Regions from separate parts of the Bacillus sp. JZ39 genome, predicted to be linked through region 3. Evidence: predicted binding sites of a transcription regulator. Region 3 holds the regulator's gene; each other region holds the start of a gene.

What was found. The regulator LexA, encoded in region 3, represses DNA repair genes until DNA is damaged. The targets are predictions, from matches to a motif close to CGAACATATGTTCG.
Region 1: a site for LexA is predicted at 2,256-2,269, ahead of uvrB (excinuclease ABC subunit UvrB). Genes of this name have one in related genera too.
Region 2: a site for LexA is predicted at 1,687-1,700, ahead of ruvA (Holliday junction branch migration protein RuvA). Genes of this name have one in related genera too.

The regions. Positions count from the first base shown of each region.
Region 1 covers NZ_CP096389.1:3,404,346-3,409,121, forward strand. Annotated here, with positions in the region: gene uvrA (excinuclease ABC subunit UvrA) at 1-184, opposite strand, end outside; gene uvrB (excinuclease ABC subunit UvrB) at 192-2,177, opposite strand; gene M1D65_RS17475 (CsbA family protein) at 2,363-2,593, opposite strand; gene M1D65_RS17480 (PEP/pyruvate-binding domain-containing protein) at 3,037-4,776, shown strand, end outside.
Region 2 covers NZ_CP096389.1:2,609,458-2,614,233, reverse strand. Annotated here, with positions in the region: gene M1D65_RS13475 (MFS transporter) at 1-1,066, shown strand, start outside; gene bofC (sporulation cell-cell signaling protein BofC) at 1,114-1,626, shown strand; gene ruvA (Holliday junction branch migration protein RuvA) at 1,765-2,370, shown strand; gene ruvB (Holliday junction branch migration DNA helicase RuvB) at 2,381-3,385, shown strand; gene M1D65_RS13455 (DUF2905 domain-containing protein) at 3,378-3,578, shown strand; gene queA (tRNA preQ1(34) S-adenosylmethionine ribosyltransferase-isomerase QueA) at 3,608-4,636, shown strand; gene tgt (tRNA guanosine(34) transglycosylase Tgt) at 4,663-4,776, shown strand, end outside.
Region 3 covers NZ_CP096389.1:1,885,227-1,890,002, reverse strand. Annotated here, with positions in the region: gene tkt (transketolase) at 1-863, opposite strand, end outside; gene M1D65_RS09565 (DUF896 domain-containing protein) at 1,032-1,265, opposite strand; gene M1D65_RS09560 (YneB family resolvase-like protein) at 1,329-1,982, opposite strand; gene yneA (cell division suppressor protein YneA) at 2,001-2,318, opposite strand; gene lexA (transcriptional repressor LexA) at 2,468-3,085, shown strand; gene fosB (metallothiol transferase FosB) at 3,624-4,058, opposite strand; gene M1D65_RS09540 (YndM family protein) at 4,267-4,716, shown strand; gene pghL (gamma-polyglutamate hydrolase PghL) at 4,743-4,776, opposite strand, start outside.

The DNA of each region.
Region 1 (4,776 bases), 1.5 Mb from region 3:
AAGCAGACAGCGACTCGACATACCGTCTCTGTCCTTCAGCATATATCGTGTCAAAGGCAAGGGAGGATTTACCTGATCCGGACAAACCCGTGACAACGACAAGCTGATCTCTCGGAATCGTTACATCTATATTTTTCAGGTTATGCGCCCTGGCTCCCTTCACCTCTATCCGATCCATAGCCATTTGTTCATCATCCTTCCGCTTTTAGCTCTAAAAGTAAATCGCGAAGCTCCGCGGCTCTCTCAAAGTCAAGCGCCTTGGCGGCTTCCTTCATTTCATGCTCCATCTGTTCAACGACTTTCTGGCGTTCTTTCTTCGTCATTTTCGACAGCTTCGGCGCGGCTTTTGTTTTGTATTCCGCTTTATCCTCAGCTGCTACTGTGGCACGAATGACATCGCGAATTTCTTTATTTATCGTTTTCGGCGTAATGCCCTGCTCTTCATTAAACCGCTCCTGCTGCTCGCGGCGGCGTTTTGTTTCATTAATCGCAATTTCCATAGACTTCGTTATTTTATCGGCGTACATAATGACGCGGCCTTCCGCATTTCTCGCTGCCCGTCCGATGGTCTGGATCAGCGACCGCTCCGAACGAAGGAAACCTTCCTTATCCGCATCCAAAATCGCAACAAGGGATACTTCGGGAATGTCCAAACCTTCCCTCAGCAGGTTGATGCCGACAAGCACATCGTACTTGCCAAGGCGCAGGTCGCGGATAATTTCAATCCGTTCAAGCGTCTTGATTTCAGAATGCAGATAGTTTACTTTAATGCCGATTTCCTTTAAATAATCGGTCAGATCCTCTGACATCTTCTTTGTCAAAGTTGTCACAAGCACCCGTTCATTCCGCTCTATTCTAGCTTGAATTTCGCCGATCAAGTCGTCAATCTGACCTTCGATTGGACGGACGTCAATAAGCGGGTCAAGAAGCCCCGTCGGACGAATGATCTGTTCGACCATTTCATCTGTATGTTCAATCTCGTACGGCCCTGGTGTTGCGGATACATACACGATATTGTGCATATGCTTTTCAAATTCCTCAAAACGAAGCGGACGGTTATCAAGCGCTGATGGAAGCCGGAAGCCGTGATCCACGAGCACCTGTTTCCGCGCCTGGTCTCCGTTAAACATGCCGCGCACCTGGGGAATTGTCACATGCGACTCATCCACCACGATCATAAAATCGTCTGGGAAATAATCAAGAAGCGTATACGGCGTTGAACCTGGAGGCCGCAGAGTCAAATGTCTTGAATAGTTCTCGATGCCGGAGCAGAAACCCATTTCACGCATCATTTCAAGATCATATCTTGTCCGCTGCTCTAAACGCTGCGCTTCAAGGAGCTTTCCGTTTTCATGCATGACCTTTAGCTGCTCCTCAAGCTCCTTCTCGATATTTTGAATCGCCTTCTCCATTTTCTCGGCCCGCGTTACGAAGTGGGAAGCCGGGAAAATCGCAACATGATCTCGGTCGCCGAGAATTTCTCCTGTCAGCGCACCCACTTCCCGAATCCGTTCGATTTCGTCACCGAAAAATTCAACTCTGATACAATGCTCATCACGGGATGCCGGAAAGATTTCCACTACATCCCCGCGCACACGAAATGTACCGCGCTGAAAGTCGATATCGTTGCGGGCATATTGGATGTCTACAAGTTTTCTGAGCAGCTCATTGCGCTCAATTTCCATTTCAGTCCGCAGTGACACGACCATTTCCCGGTATTCCTCAGGCGAACCGAGGCCGTATATACAAGACACACTCGCAATAATAATGACATCTCTGCGCTCAAACAAAGCTGATGTGGCGGAGTGTCTCAGTTTATCAATTTCATCATTAATACTAGCGTCTTTCTCTATAAATGTATCCGTTTGAGGCACATACGCCTCCGGCTGATAATAATCATAGTAGCTGACAAAATACTCGACAGCATTGTTCGGAAAAAATTCCTTGAACTCACTGTAAAGCTGTCCAGCAAGGGTTTTGTTATGGGCAATCACGAGAGTCGGCTTATTGACTTCTTTAATCAAATTAGACACCGTAAATGTTTTCCCAGTTCCTGTCGCACCCAGCAGAGTCTGATGCTTCTTGCCCTCCTGAATTCCTTTCACAAGCTTTTCAATGGCTTTCGGCTGATCTCCCTGGGGCTGATATTTCGAGACTAACTCAAAGCGATCTTTCACAAAAATAAGCCTCCGTTTCTTTAACGAAATCTTCCTATAGATATAGTAACACAATGGAAAGCAAAATCACTAAAAATACGAACTAAAGTTCGGTGGTTTTTTATTTCCAGCTGTTTTTGTGTATAAAAAACCTGCTTTTAAATCGTAAAAGCAGGTATTCAGTCTTTATATTCATTATGTCCGATTTATTCTTCTTTTTTCTCTGCAGCTTTTTTGGCCATGTACAGTCCGCCAGCCACAAGAGACACAACATCTAATCCTACAATAAAATACGTTTCTGTATAGCCTTTTAAATAAGAGGCAAACAGCAATGCAGCTGTTAAAGCGATCGCCACATAATGATTAAAGGTGACTCTAGTAAATAGAACAACAAGCATAAAAGGGAAAAACAATGCAAAAACGGCTTTTGTAATCAACAAAAACCCTCCTCAGGGATTCTTCATCTGATCTGATTATAGTAAAAAATGAAGAATCGGACAATCGTGCATTCGCTCCCTCTCCTACACCATACCCCTTTTCAGCCAAAATCAATCACCATATTTGCATTTTGGTGCCGGTCAAAACTTATTCCATGGTGCCGCTGTTCTAATCAGCGGCACTTTTTTTATTACATCATCAAGTCCGCCGCCAGATTCCGAGAATAAAAGAAAATAGGCATACAGTACCAGTACGGCCGCATTTTTCAGGATAATATAACCAACTTAACTATTCATTTTATTTAGGACTTTCTGCGTTTGACAGCATTTTCCTGAAAACCTACAATTGAATGATAGTGTTTACTATCATTTTTTAAACACAGGCTCCGCAATAAAAAGACTAGAGAGAAAAACAAAAAATGAAGAAAAGAGGGGTTTCAAATATGTATTCTGTTTTATTTCGCCAGGCAGAAGAGTCCAGCCAGCTGGCTGGAGCAAAAGGAATGAATTTGATTAAATTGACCAAACACGGTCTTCCTGTTCCGGACGGGTTTATTATTCAAACGAATGCGCTCGCACGTTTTATGGAGGACAACCAGCTTCAAGAGACTAGTGAAAACGTCGAAAGCGGGATCATTTCTGGAACATTTTCGGATGAGCTGAAAGATGAGCTGACTAGTTCCTTTTATAAGCTTAGAGAATCATATCGATCCGTAGCCGTGCGTTCTTCGTCTGCTTCGGAAGATTTAGAAGGCGCCTCATTCGCGGGTCAATATGAAACCTACTTAAATATCAAAACAGAGGAAGAGTTTCTGGCTAAAGTGAAAGAATGCTGGGCCTCATTTTTTTCTGGGCGGGTCAGCAGCTATAAGAAAAAAATGAACAATCAAATCGCAGAGCCGTTAATGGGAATAGTCGTTCAGGGGCTGATCGATTCAGAAATGTCAGGTGTTATCTTCAGCCGCAACCCTGTTACCCATGATGATAGAGAGCTTTTAATCAGCGCCAGCTACGGGTTGGGTGAAGCTGTTGTTTCAGGAAGTGTTACCCCAGACACGTTCATTGTTAATAAATCTTCGTTTGAGATTCAGAAAGAAATAGGTGCAAAGGAAATCTACATGGAGTCTGCGGCAGAAGGAATTGCTGAAAAAGAAACGAGTGAAGACATGCGCAGCCGTTTTTGCCTTACAGATGAACAAGTGATTGAATTGGCTGAAATCACAAAAAAAACCGAAGACCTGTACGGATATCCTGTCGATATAGAATTTGGAATTGCTGATCATCAAATATACCTTCTGCAAGCTCGCCCGATTACAACCATTGATCAGGACAAAAAGGCGGCAGAAGAAAAACGCAGCTTCATGATTACCGACACTGATATGAATGATTTCTGGCTTAACATGGAGTCTAATATTGAAGGTCCGGTGAGTCCGTTATTTTCATCCTTCATCGTGCCGGCATTGGAATATGGCTTGAAGAAGAGCATGCAAAAGTTTCCGATTGGTGTAGTTGTTGATGAAGTAAAACTTTATCGCGGACATATTTATTCCAAAAACCAAGGTGGACAGCAGCCTCCTTCTGAAGACTGCGGCAAAGAGCTTTTCCCGATTTTATCGGAGCATATGTATGACATCATCAATCACACATACCTCCCTTTTTACCGGACACTGGACCAGCTCGCACAAACTGAGCATACCGCAGAAAGCGCACTGGATGCTTTTCAAAAACTAAAGGCCTTTTATCTCACGGCTTATGAAGAGCACTTCAATATCGTTTTCCCGCAAATCCTTTTAACAAACAAACTGCAAGCGATGTATCAGGACATTCAAGGAGAGTCCGAAAACGCTCATTTTTATGAGATGCTGACAGGAAAAATGAACAAATCACTGGAAACGGACCGTTGCTTATGGCTATTTTCTATGGAAGTTCAGGAGAACCCGAACCTTCTGACCATTTTTGAAAACAACAAGCCTGAACAGCTCCAGGAGAAATTAGAACAAACAGATGAGGGGAGACACTTCCTGAAGAACGTCCATGAATTCTTGCAAGAATACGGATGGAGATCTGTTAAAAGTCATGATCTGATTGAACAAATCTGGGTGGAAAATCCGTATTTCGCTCTGGCCAATATTCAAAATTATGTCCGTAATGGCTATCATTTTGACAATGAATTTCAGAAAACG
Region 2 (4,776 bases), 720 kb from region 3:
GCCGAGAAAAACGATGACTGTCGGATTGCTTGCATTTATCCTCGGTTCGGCCGCTTTTATCGGCTGGGCGATTCCTCATATGTATTATCCGGCTCTCTTGGGCAGCTATGCTCTTAGAGGCTTGGGATATCCGCTGTTTGCATACTCTTTTCTCGTATGGGTGTCATACAGCACCTCTCAAAATATTCTCGGCAAAGCCGTCGGCTGGTTTTGGTTTATGTTTACGTGCGGCCTTAACGTGCTCGGCCCGTTCTATTCCAGCTATGCAGTTCCGGCCTTTGGAGAAATCAATACGCTTTGGAGCGCTTTACTGTTTGTGGCGGCAGGCGGAATTCTTGCCTTATTTTTTAACAAAGATAAATTTACTCCGATACAAAAACAAGATCAGCCGAAATGGAAAGAACTGTCGAAGGCATTTACGATTATGTTTGAAAACCCAAAGGTAGGCATCGGCGGAGTGGTCAAGACGATTAATGCGATAGGACAATTTGGATTTGCTATCTTTCTTCCTACTTATTTAGCAGGATACGGGTATTCGGTTTCGGAATGGCTGCAAATATGGGGGACGCTGTTTTTTGTGAATATTGTGTTTAATATCATTTTCGGTGCAGTCGGAGATAGACTTGGCTGGCGCAATACGGTCATGTGGTTTGGCGGTGTCGGATGCGGTATTTTTACGCTGGCGCTGTATTACACGCCTCAGCTGATCGGGCATCAGTATTGGGTGCTCATGATTATCGCCTGCTGCTACGGCGCGGCTTTAGCAGGGTACGTTCCATTAAGCGCGCTTTTGCCGACGCTTGCACCTGATAATAAAGGTGCTGCCATGTCAGTGTTGAATTTGGGATCTGGTTTATGTGCGTTTATCGCGCCGGGCATCGTGAGTCTTTTCATTGGGCCGCTCGGTGCAGGCGGCGTGATTTGGATCTTTGCGGCATTGTATTTTTTCAGTGCCTTTCTGACGCGATTCTTGACAATTTCTGAGCAAAGCACAGGTGTGTATACGGAGGAACGGTTTGTCAGGGAAAATGTGCAGACAAATTTTGATAAAACGGTTAAGCAGTAGCCTCTTTGGTCAAACTAATCATAAACGTGTGCAAAGAGGTGTAGAGGGTGAAACGATTCAGCACGGCGTATCTTTTGCTGGGCATTCTTTGCTCAGCGGCAGTATTTTTAATAGGAGCTCCTTCCCGCGCACTTGGCGCGGAAGTGGAGCACTATGAGCCGCTGCAGGTGCATGTGCAGCTTGAAAAGGTGTATTTGGACGGCGATGTCAGCATTGAGCATAAGCATGAAAAAGTGTTTTCTATGGATGATTTTTGGGCAGCTTATGCCGGATGGACGCTTGTGGAACAAAAAAAGGGATATGTGCTCTTCCGGAAGCAAATGGACGATATATCTCCGCTCAGCAAGGTCAACGGGTATATCGGTGTATCGGATAATGGAGTGATTTCCACTTTTCATGGGCGGCCTGAGCCAGCTTCCGAACCGATTCAGTCTTTTTTTCAAATTGATTTAGAAAGGCTGGAAAGCCATATGCAAAAAAATCTGCTGAAAGGCATTCCATTTCGGACAAAAGCGGAGTTTGAGGATGTCATCGAACATATGAAGACATACAGCGGGTAACGTCCGCTGATTGAAGACATGTATTCATGTCTTTTTTTTCGTGAAAGAATGAGAGAGAAGCGAACATATGTTAACTTTTCTATAAGACTTTGGCTGTTTTTATGGTACAATGAAGAACAGTCAAAGAGGTGAATTTGCGTGATTGAATTTGTTAAAGGGACGATTGATTATGTATCTCCCCAATATATTGTCATAGAGAACGGCGGCATCGGCTATCAGATTTTCACGCCGAATCCGTTTATATATAAGGAGAGAAGCCAGGAAACGATTTTTACATACCATCATATCAGAGAGGATGCTTTTTCGCTTTACGGTTTTTCAACAAGAGAGGAGAAGGCGCTCTTTACAAAGCTGTTAAACGTGACCGGAATTGGCCCGAAAGGAGCACTTGCCATCTTGGGCTCGGGTGATCCCGGAGCGGTCATCCAAGCAATTGAAAATGAAGATGAAGCTTTTTTGGTCAAGTTTCCTGGAGTAGGAAAGAAAACCGCACGCCAGATTATTCTAGATTTAAAAGGAAAGCTGGCAGATGTTGTGCCTGAAATGATTGAAAATCTGTTTAATCATGAAGAAAGGCTTGAAAAGCAAACAGCGGAAACGGCTCTTGAAGAAGCACTTGAAGCCCTCAGGGTTCTCGGATATGCTGAAAAAGAAATCAAAAAGGTGCTTCCTCACCTTAAAGAAGAAATTGGGCTGACAACAGACCAATATGTGAAAAAAGCATTACAAAAACTATTAAAGTAAGGTGATGTTCATGGATGAACGGCTCGTCTCAAGTGAAGCAGACAACCATGAATCAGTGATAGAGCAAAGCCTGAGGCCGCAAAATCTGGCACAGTATATCGGGCAGCATAAGGTAAAAGAAAATTTGCGCGTGTTTATAGATGCGGCGAAAATGAGACAGGAGACGCTGGATCATGTTCTTCTGTACGGGCCGCCCGGACTCGGAAAAACAACGCTTGCTTCGATTGTTGCTAATGAAATGGGAGTGGAATTGCGGACGACATCAGGGCCTGCGATTGAAAGGCCTGGTGATTTGGCTGCTATATTAACGGCGCTGGAACCGGGAGATGTATTATTTATTGATGAAATACATAGGCTGCACAGATCGATCGAAGAGGTGCTTTATCCTGCAATGGAAGACTTTTGCCTGGACATTGTGATTGGCAAAGGCCCATCTGCCCGCTCGGTTCGGCTCGACCTTCCGCCTTTTACGCTGGTAGGAGCCACGACGAGGGTGGGGCTTTTGACGGCTCCTTTAAGAGACAGATTCGGCGTCATGTCTCGCCTTGAGTACTATACACAAGAAGAACTGGCGGATATTGTCACAAGAACCGCTGATGTATTCGAGGTTGAGATTGATAAACCGTCGGCGCTTGAAATTGCAAGAAGATCGAGAGGGACGCCCCGCGTGGCGAACCGCCTGCTGAGAAGGGTGCGCGATTTCGCCCAAGTGCTGGGTGACAGCAGGATTACGGAAGACATTTCTCAGAATGCGCTGGAGCGGCTTCAGGTTGACCGCCTCGGTTTGGATCATATTGATCATAAGCTGCTGATGGGCATGATCGAAAAATTCAACGGCGGCCCAGTAGGCCTTGATACGATTTCAGCTACCATCGGCGAGGAATCGCATACGATTGAAGACGTATATGAACCATATCTGCTGCAAATTGGATTTATACAAAGAACGCCGCGTGGAAGGATCGTGACACCGGCCGTTTATCATCATTTCCAAATGGAGGCTCCCCGATATGACTGAATTTCCTAAGATCATTATGATTCTTGGTGCTGTTTTGCTTATTATCGGAGCAGTTTTGCATTTTGTCGGCAAGATGCCGGGAGATATTTTTGTAAAAAAAGGAAATGTCACGTTTTTCTTCCCGGTTGTCACTTGTATTATTATAAGTGTGGTATTATCAATTTTGCTTAATCTTTTTGGCAGAATGAAATAACAAAAGACTAGAATAAAGGTGAAATCATCATGAAAGTCGATTTATTTGATTTTGAACTACCAGAACGTTTAATTGCACAAGTACCGTTGGAGCAGCGTGATGCTTCAAGGCTGATGGTGCTCGATAAACATACAGGGCAGCTTACTGACAGCTCGTTTAAACACATTATCAGCTTCTTTAACGAAGGCGATTGTCTAGTCCTGAACAATACCCGGGTACTGCCTGCGCGGTTATTCGGCACAAAAGAGGATACCGGCGCGAAAGTGGAACTTCTTTTGTTGAAACAGGAAACCGGTGATAAATGGGAAACACTTGCCAAACCGGCGAAACGGGTGAAAAAAGGAACTGTTGTCACATTTGGAGACGGAAGATTGAAGGCAATCTGCACGGAAGAGCTTGAGCACGGCGGCAGAAAGATGGAATTTCAATATGACGGTATTTTCTACGAGGTGCTTGAATCCCTTGGAGAGATGCCGCTCCCTCCATATATCAAAGAACAGCTTGATGACAAAGAGCGCTACCAGACAGTATATTCAAAAGAAATCGGCTCTGCTGCTGCGCCTACAGCTGGCCTTCATTTCACGGAAGAAATCTTACAGCAGCTGAAAGACAAAGGCGTGCAAATTGAGTTCATCACACTGCACGTAGGCCTTGGAACGTTTCGCCCTGTGAGTGCCGATGAAGTGGAAGAGCATAATATGCATGCAGAGTTTTATCAAATGTCAGAAGAAACGGCTGCAGCCTTAAACAAAGTAAGAGAAAATGGCGGTCGGATCATTTCTGTCGGCACGACCTCGACACGCACGCTTGAGACGATTGCCGGGGAACATGACGGGCAATTTAAAGCATCAAGCGGCTGGACATCTATTTTTATTTATCCGGGCTATGAATTTAAAGCCATTGACGGAATGATTACAAACTTCCATTTGCCGAAATCGTCATTGATTATGCTGGTCAGCGCGCTTGCTGGAAGAGAAAACATTCTGCGTGCCTATAACCATGCAGTGGAAGAGGAATACCGTTTCTTCAGCTTCGGAGACGCGATGCTGATTATATAATTTGAGAACAGGAGGCCTCATCAAAAGTGGCTGAACAACCAATACGCTATGAATTTATAAAAGAATGCAAACAAACAGGAGCGCGGCTGGGCAAAGTGCATACGCCTCACGGCTCCTTCGAAACGCCGGTTTTTATGCCG
Region 3 (4,776 bases):
ACGTAGAAGTCTTCTTCATATGTCCACGCGTAAGCTTCTTTTGTTAATTTGCTTTCTTCTTTACCAAGCGGCGCACCGTGAACACCGGATGTACCGGCACGGTTAGGTGAACCGAATCCGATTGTCGTTTTCACTTCAATTAATGTAGGTTTCTTTTCATTTTGGCGTGCTTTTTCGATAGCCGCTGTTAATTCTTCAATATTGTTTCCATCCTCAACATAAAGAACTTCCCAATTCATTGCTTCAAAACGCTGTTTCACGTTTTCAGAGAATGAACGGTCGAGGTCTCCATCAAGAGAGATGTCATTAGAATCGTATAGTACGATCAGACGGCCAAGCTGAAGATGGCCTGCGAGTGAAGCGGCTTCAGAAGAAATACCTTCCATTAAATCACCATCACCGCAAATACTGTATGTATAATGATCGACTACGTTAAATGAATCGCGGTTGTATGTTTCCGCTAAATGGCGTTCAGCAATTGCCATACCGACTGCCATGGCAATTCCTTGGCCAAGCGGACCTGTTGTAGCATCAACACCGGCAGTATGTCCGAATTCCGGGTGTCCAGGTGTTTTGCTGCCCCACTGGCGGAATCCCTTAAGATCTTCAATACTAAGATCAAACCCGCTTAAATGAAGCATGCTGTATAATAGTGCTGACCCGTGTCCAGCAGATAAAACAAAACGATCACGGTTAAACCAGCCAGGGTTTGCCGGACTTACGTTCATAAATTTTGTCCACAGCGTGTATGCCATTGGAGCGGCTCCCATCGGCATCCCTGGGTGACCAGAATTTGCTTTTTCAATAGCGTCTATTGACAGTGTGCGAATGGTAGCAACTGATTTCTTTTCAATTGTATCCATAAAAATCCCCTTCCTTATGTGTTGTACCCTTACATCATAAATGTCTGACGACTTTTTCTCAACTGTTTCAGCTTAAATTTGAGAGAAACTTGTTGAATTTTGTCACATAAGAGTTTTGATTATAGTATATGCAAAAGAGGAATACGATATTGCCGTATTCCTCTTATATTAGTGAAGTTTGTTATTTCTTTTTTCTCTTTTTAGCTTTTCTGGTGTTACATCATTGCCTTCTGGGTCAATGATTTTCACGCTTTTTAACGTGTTCTTCATAGAAGAACGAAAACCTTTCAAGTACTCTTGACGGAGCTTTTGCTGTTCGGCTTTTTCTTCTTCTGTAATAACGCCAGCTTTAGCTTTGGCAGCAAGTTCATTAATTCTGGCAATTTTCGCGTTTGAAATCATGTTAAACTCCTTTATTGCATTTTGTCTATATAGTACTAGATCAAAAAAAGTTTTACAACTGATTCACTCTGCTGTCTCTTCATTCTCTATGTATTCCTGAAAACGCCGGTGAACGGTTGCTTTAGAGACATCATAGCCAAACCCTCTTAGGGTAGCCGCGATTTCAGCAAACGTCAGTTTATTCGCTCTCAGGCGGACGATCTCTGAGATTGGCACCTCTATTTTTTCTTTTCCACTGTTCCCATGTTGGTTTTTTAAGTTTTTTTGCGGTTTAAAACCGTTTTTTACTGCACGTTTCATTCCCCGTCTGATTTTCATGTTGTGAATCTTTCGCTGATACTCTTCCACAATGCTGACGATTTCCAAGACCATTGAGTCAGCCTCCGATAACTCCAGTTCACCTCTATGAGCCGTTGTATAGACTTTCACACCTTCTCTATAAATACAATGGAGCAGTGCGATTTTTGCGTTTCCCCGTCCGAGCCTTGTCTCATCCTGAACCAAAATGACATCAATATCAGCGTTCTTAATCTCATCAAGCAGCTCAAATACACCATCCCGATCCATTTCATATCCGCTGGCTTTTTCTGAAATCACTTTGACCACTTCCATGCCGTTCTCCGCTGCAATGGCCGTAAGCTCCTCCTCCTGCCGTTTTAATGACGTTTCCTGCTGTTCTTTATTTGTGCTTACACGGGCATAAATGAGTGCTTTCATTTTATCTCTCTTTCCTCTCTATCTTACAGTTGCTAATTCATATGCATCCTGATGCTTCTTTTTCAATGGGATCACTAACTCATCACCCGGCTGGATATCAGAGGTTTGAAGTTGATTTTTATCAGCTACCCATTCAATAAAATCATTTTTGTTTATCTTTTTTGTATCGGCTACCTGATCAGCAATTGACCAGAGTGTGTCGCCTTGCTGGACTTCTATTTTAACATACTGATTAAGCTCTTGGTCGCTGCTTGTATATGACAGCATAAGGATAACCGCGCTCAAAATCACTGTGAACAGACCGACAAAAATAATAGATTCTTTACTCATGATCATAACCTCCAACAGGAATGTTTGTTCGCATTTTTATAATTTCAGTATATACGAACAAACGTTTCTGTCAATTGTTTTTTCGAACCTATGTTTGTACTGTAAGGAAAATCATGCTATAATCTTCTTAAAATCGACGTTTTGAGGTGCGAAAAATGACGAAGCTATCAAAAAGGCAACTTGATATCCTCCGTTTTATTAAAGCAGAGGTTAAATCAAAAGGATATCCGCCTTCCGTGAGAGAGATCGGAGAGGCTGTCGGGCTTGCGTCCAGCTCTACTGTCCACGGCCATTTGGCCCGCTTGGAAACAAAAGGGCTGATCAGACGGGATCCGACAAAACCAAGAGCAATAGAAATTCTTGATGAAGAAGTAGACATTCCGCAAAGCCAGGTCGTTAATGTACCAGTCATCGGTAAAGTCACGGCGGGATCTCCTATTACTGCAGTAGAAAATATTGAAGAATATTTTCCGCTCCCTGACCGCATGGTTCCTCCAGACGAGCATGTATTTATGCTGGAGATTATGGGAGACAGTATGATAGATGCTGGTATTCTCGATAAGGACTATGTCATCGTTAAACAGCAAAACACAGCGAACAATGGGGAAATTGTAGTTGCGATGACAGAAGATGATGAAGCAACTGTAAAACGATTCTATAAAGAGGATACACACATTCGCTTGCAGCCTGAGAACCCAACGATGGAACCTATCATTTTGCAGAATGTCAGCATTCTAGGGAAAGTGATTGGCGTGTTCAGAACCGTCCATTAATCTATTGATCTATCAGATGCATGAAATAACCCCCTTTTCCTTTACGGAGAGGGGGTTTGTTGTTCAAAAAAAGCAGGCTCGCCCTGACTTTTGGGTGCGAGCCTGAATAGGAGGAAAAAGAACATCATGTTTACACCATAATTATCCACCAAACAATTGTTGAAGTCAAGAAATTTTCTTTCCTTCAGGAAACTTTTGTTCAAAATATGTACGTTTAGAATATTAGACGCTATCTTCTTAAAAACGTTTCATTTTTTAGGTCGTGGAAGGATGCGGTTTTATATTTATTAAAGGGCGAGGCAATTGATATAACTGAAAATTTAGTACATAGTTTAGGTAGTTCAACACTCTGTTAAAACAGCTTGCTTTCTTCATATAAAATGTAATATGTATTTCAATTTCACCTGCACCCAATCACTTGTGCAGTTCAAAAGATATGGCATCGTTGAACTAATCGGGTAGAAACCTTCCCCAAACATAAAGTCTCCACCAACACCCTTCTTTAAATTTAACCTTATATGAAATATGGTGTGTGATATCAAAAGGCCGTTTCATCATAAAAGTGCATATGGTTTTTTTCTTGTTTGTAATATCGAAGCCTGTCTAGAAGGGTTCCGGTATGAAATTCAAATTTGTGGCCGTCAGGGTCGGTAAAATAAATTGATTTTCGATCGCGTTCATCTCGTTCTCTGCCAGGCAGAATATTGACATGAAGTCTTTTTAATTTAGCTGATACCTCCTCAAATTCATGATCTTCAATTGTAAAAGCAATATGGGTATAAGAAAGCTTAATGTCATTTCTCGGGATGTCTGGTTCTTCATTAAGCGCTAGCCAGATGCCGTTCATGTCAAAATATGCAGTTGTTCTTCCCTTTACCAAAAGCTTTGCATCAAACACTTTTTGATAAAAATCAATCGATGTATCCAAATGCGAAACTGAAAATAACAAGTGATTGATTCCTTTTATCTCCACAAATCATTCCCCCCTTGAAAGCTGATCATCCACATATACGTCTTTTTTCATAAGAAAGTTTCATACTGCTGAAAAAAAATACCAGTGTAAACAAAAACGGACTGTTTAAAATAGTAACATGACCATTATGAATGGTTTTGAATTGCATTATTTATCATTTGTTTACGCCCAAGAATTTTCTTCAAAAAATAACAATTTAGGTGGTCAAATGAAACATATCATTGCGCTTGCTTCAAAGATTGCTTTCACTCTCGCCCTTTTATATGTGATTTTGGACAGAGTCTATCACGCATCCTTTTTAAGTGTGATGTTTATTGCACTTTTCTTAGGTTTTGTTTCCTATCTTTCTGGTGACATGCTCGTCTTACCCAGAACAAACAATATTACAGCTTCATTGGCTGACTTTGGCCTTTCATTCGTTATTCTTTGGGTATTTGTTTTAACCCAAACAAGAAACGATTTCTCACCATTTGGAGCAGCTCTCCTTTCCGCTGCCTGTCTTACTGTTTTTGAATACTTTTTTCATCGGTATTTACTGAAAAATGTGCTTGATGAAAATTTCCGAAATGAACTGTCAGCGAGAGATAACACGTTGCAGTATCAAACGGAAGCCGCGGACGAGCTATTTCCCGAAACGAAAGAGAAGCATAAGGAATAGGAGGCTGTCTTATCGCCTCCTATTTTTCAGTAGCTATTTTTGAGAAAACGGAACATCACT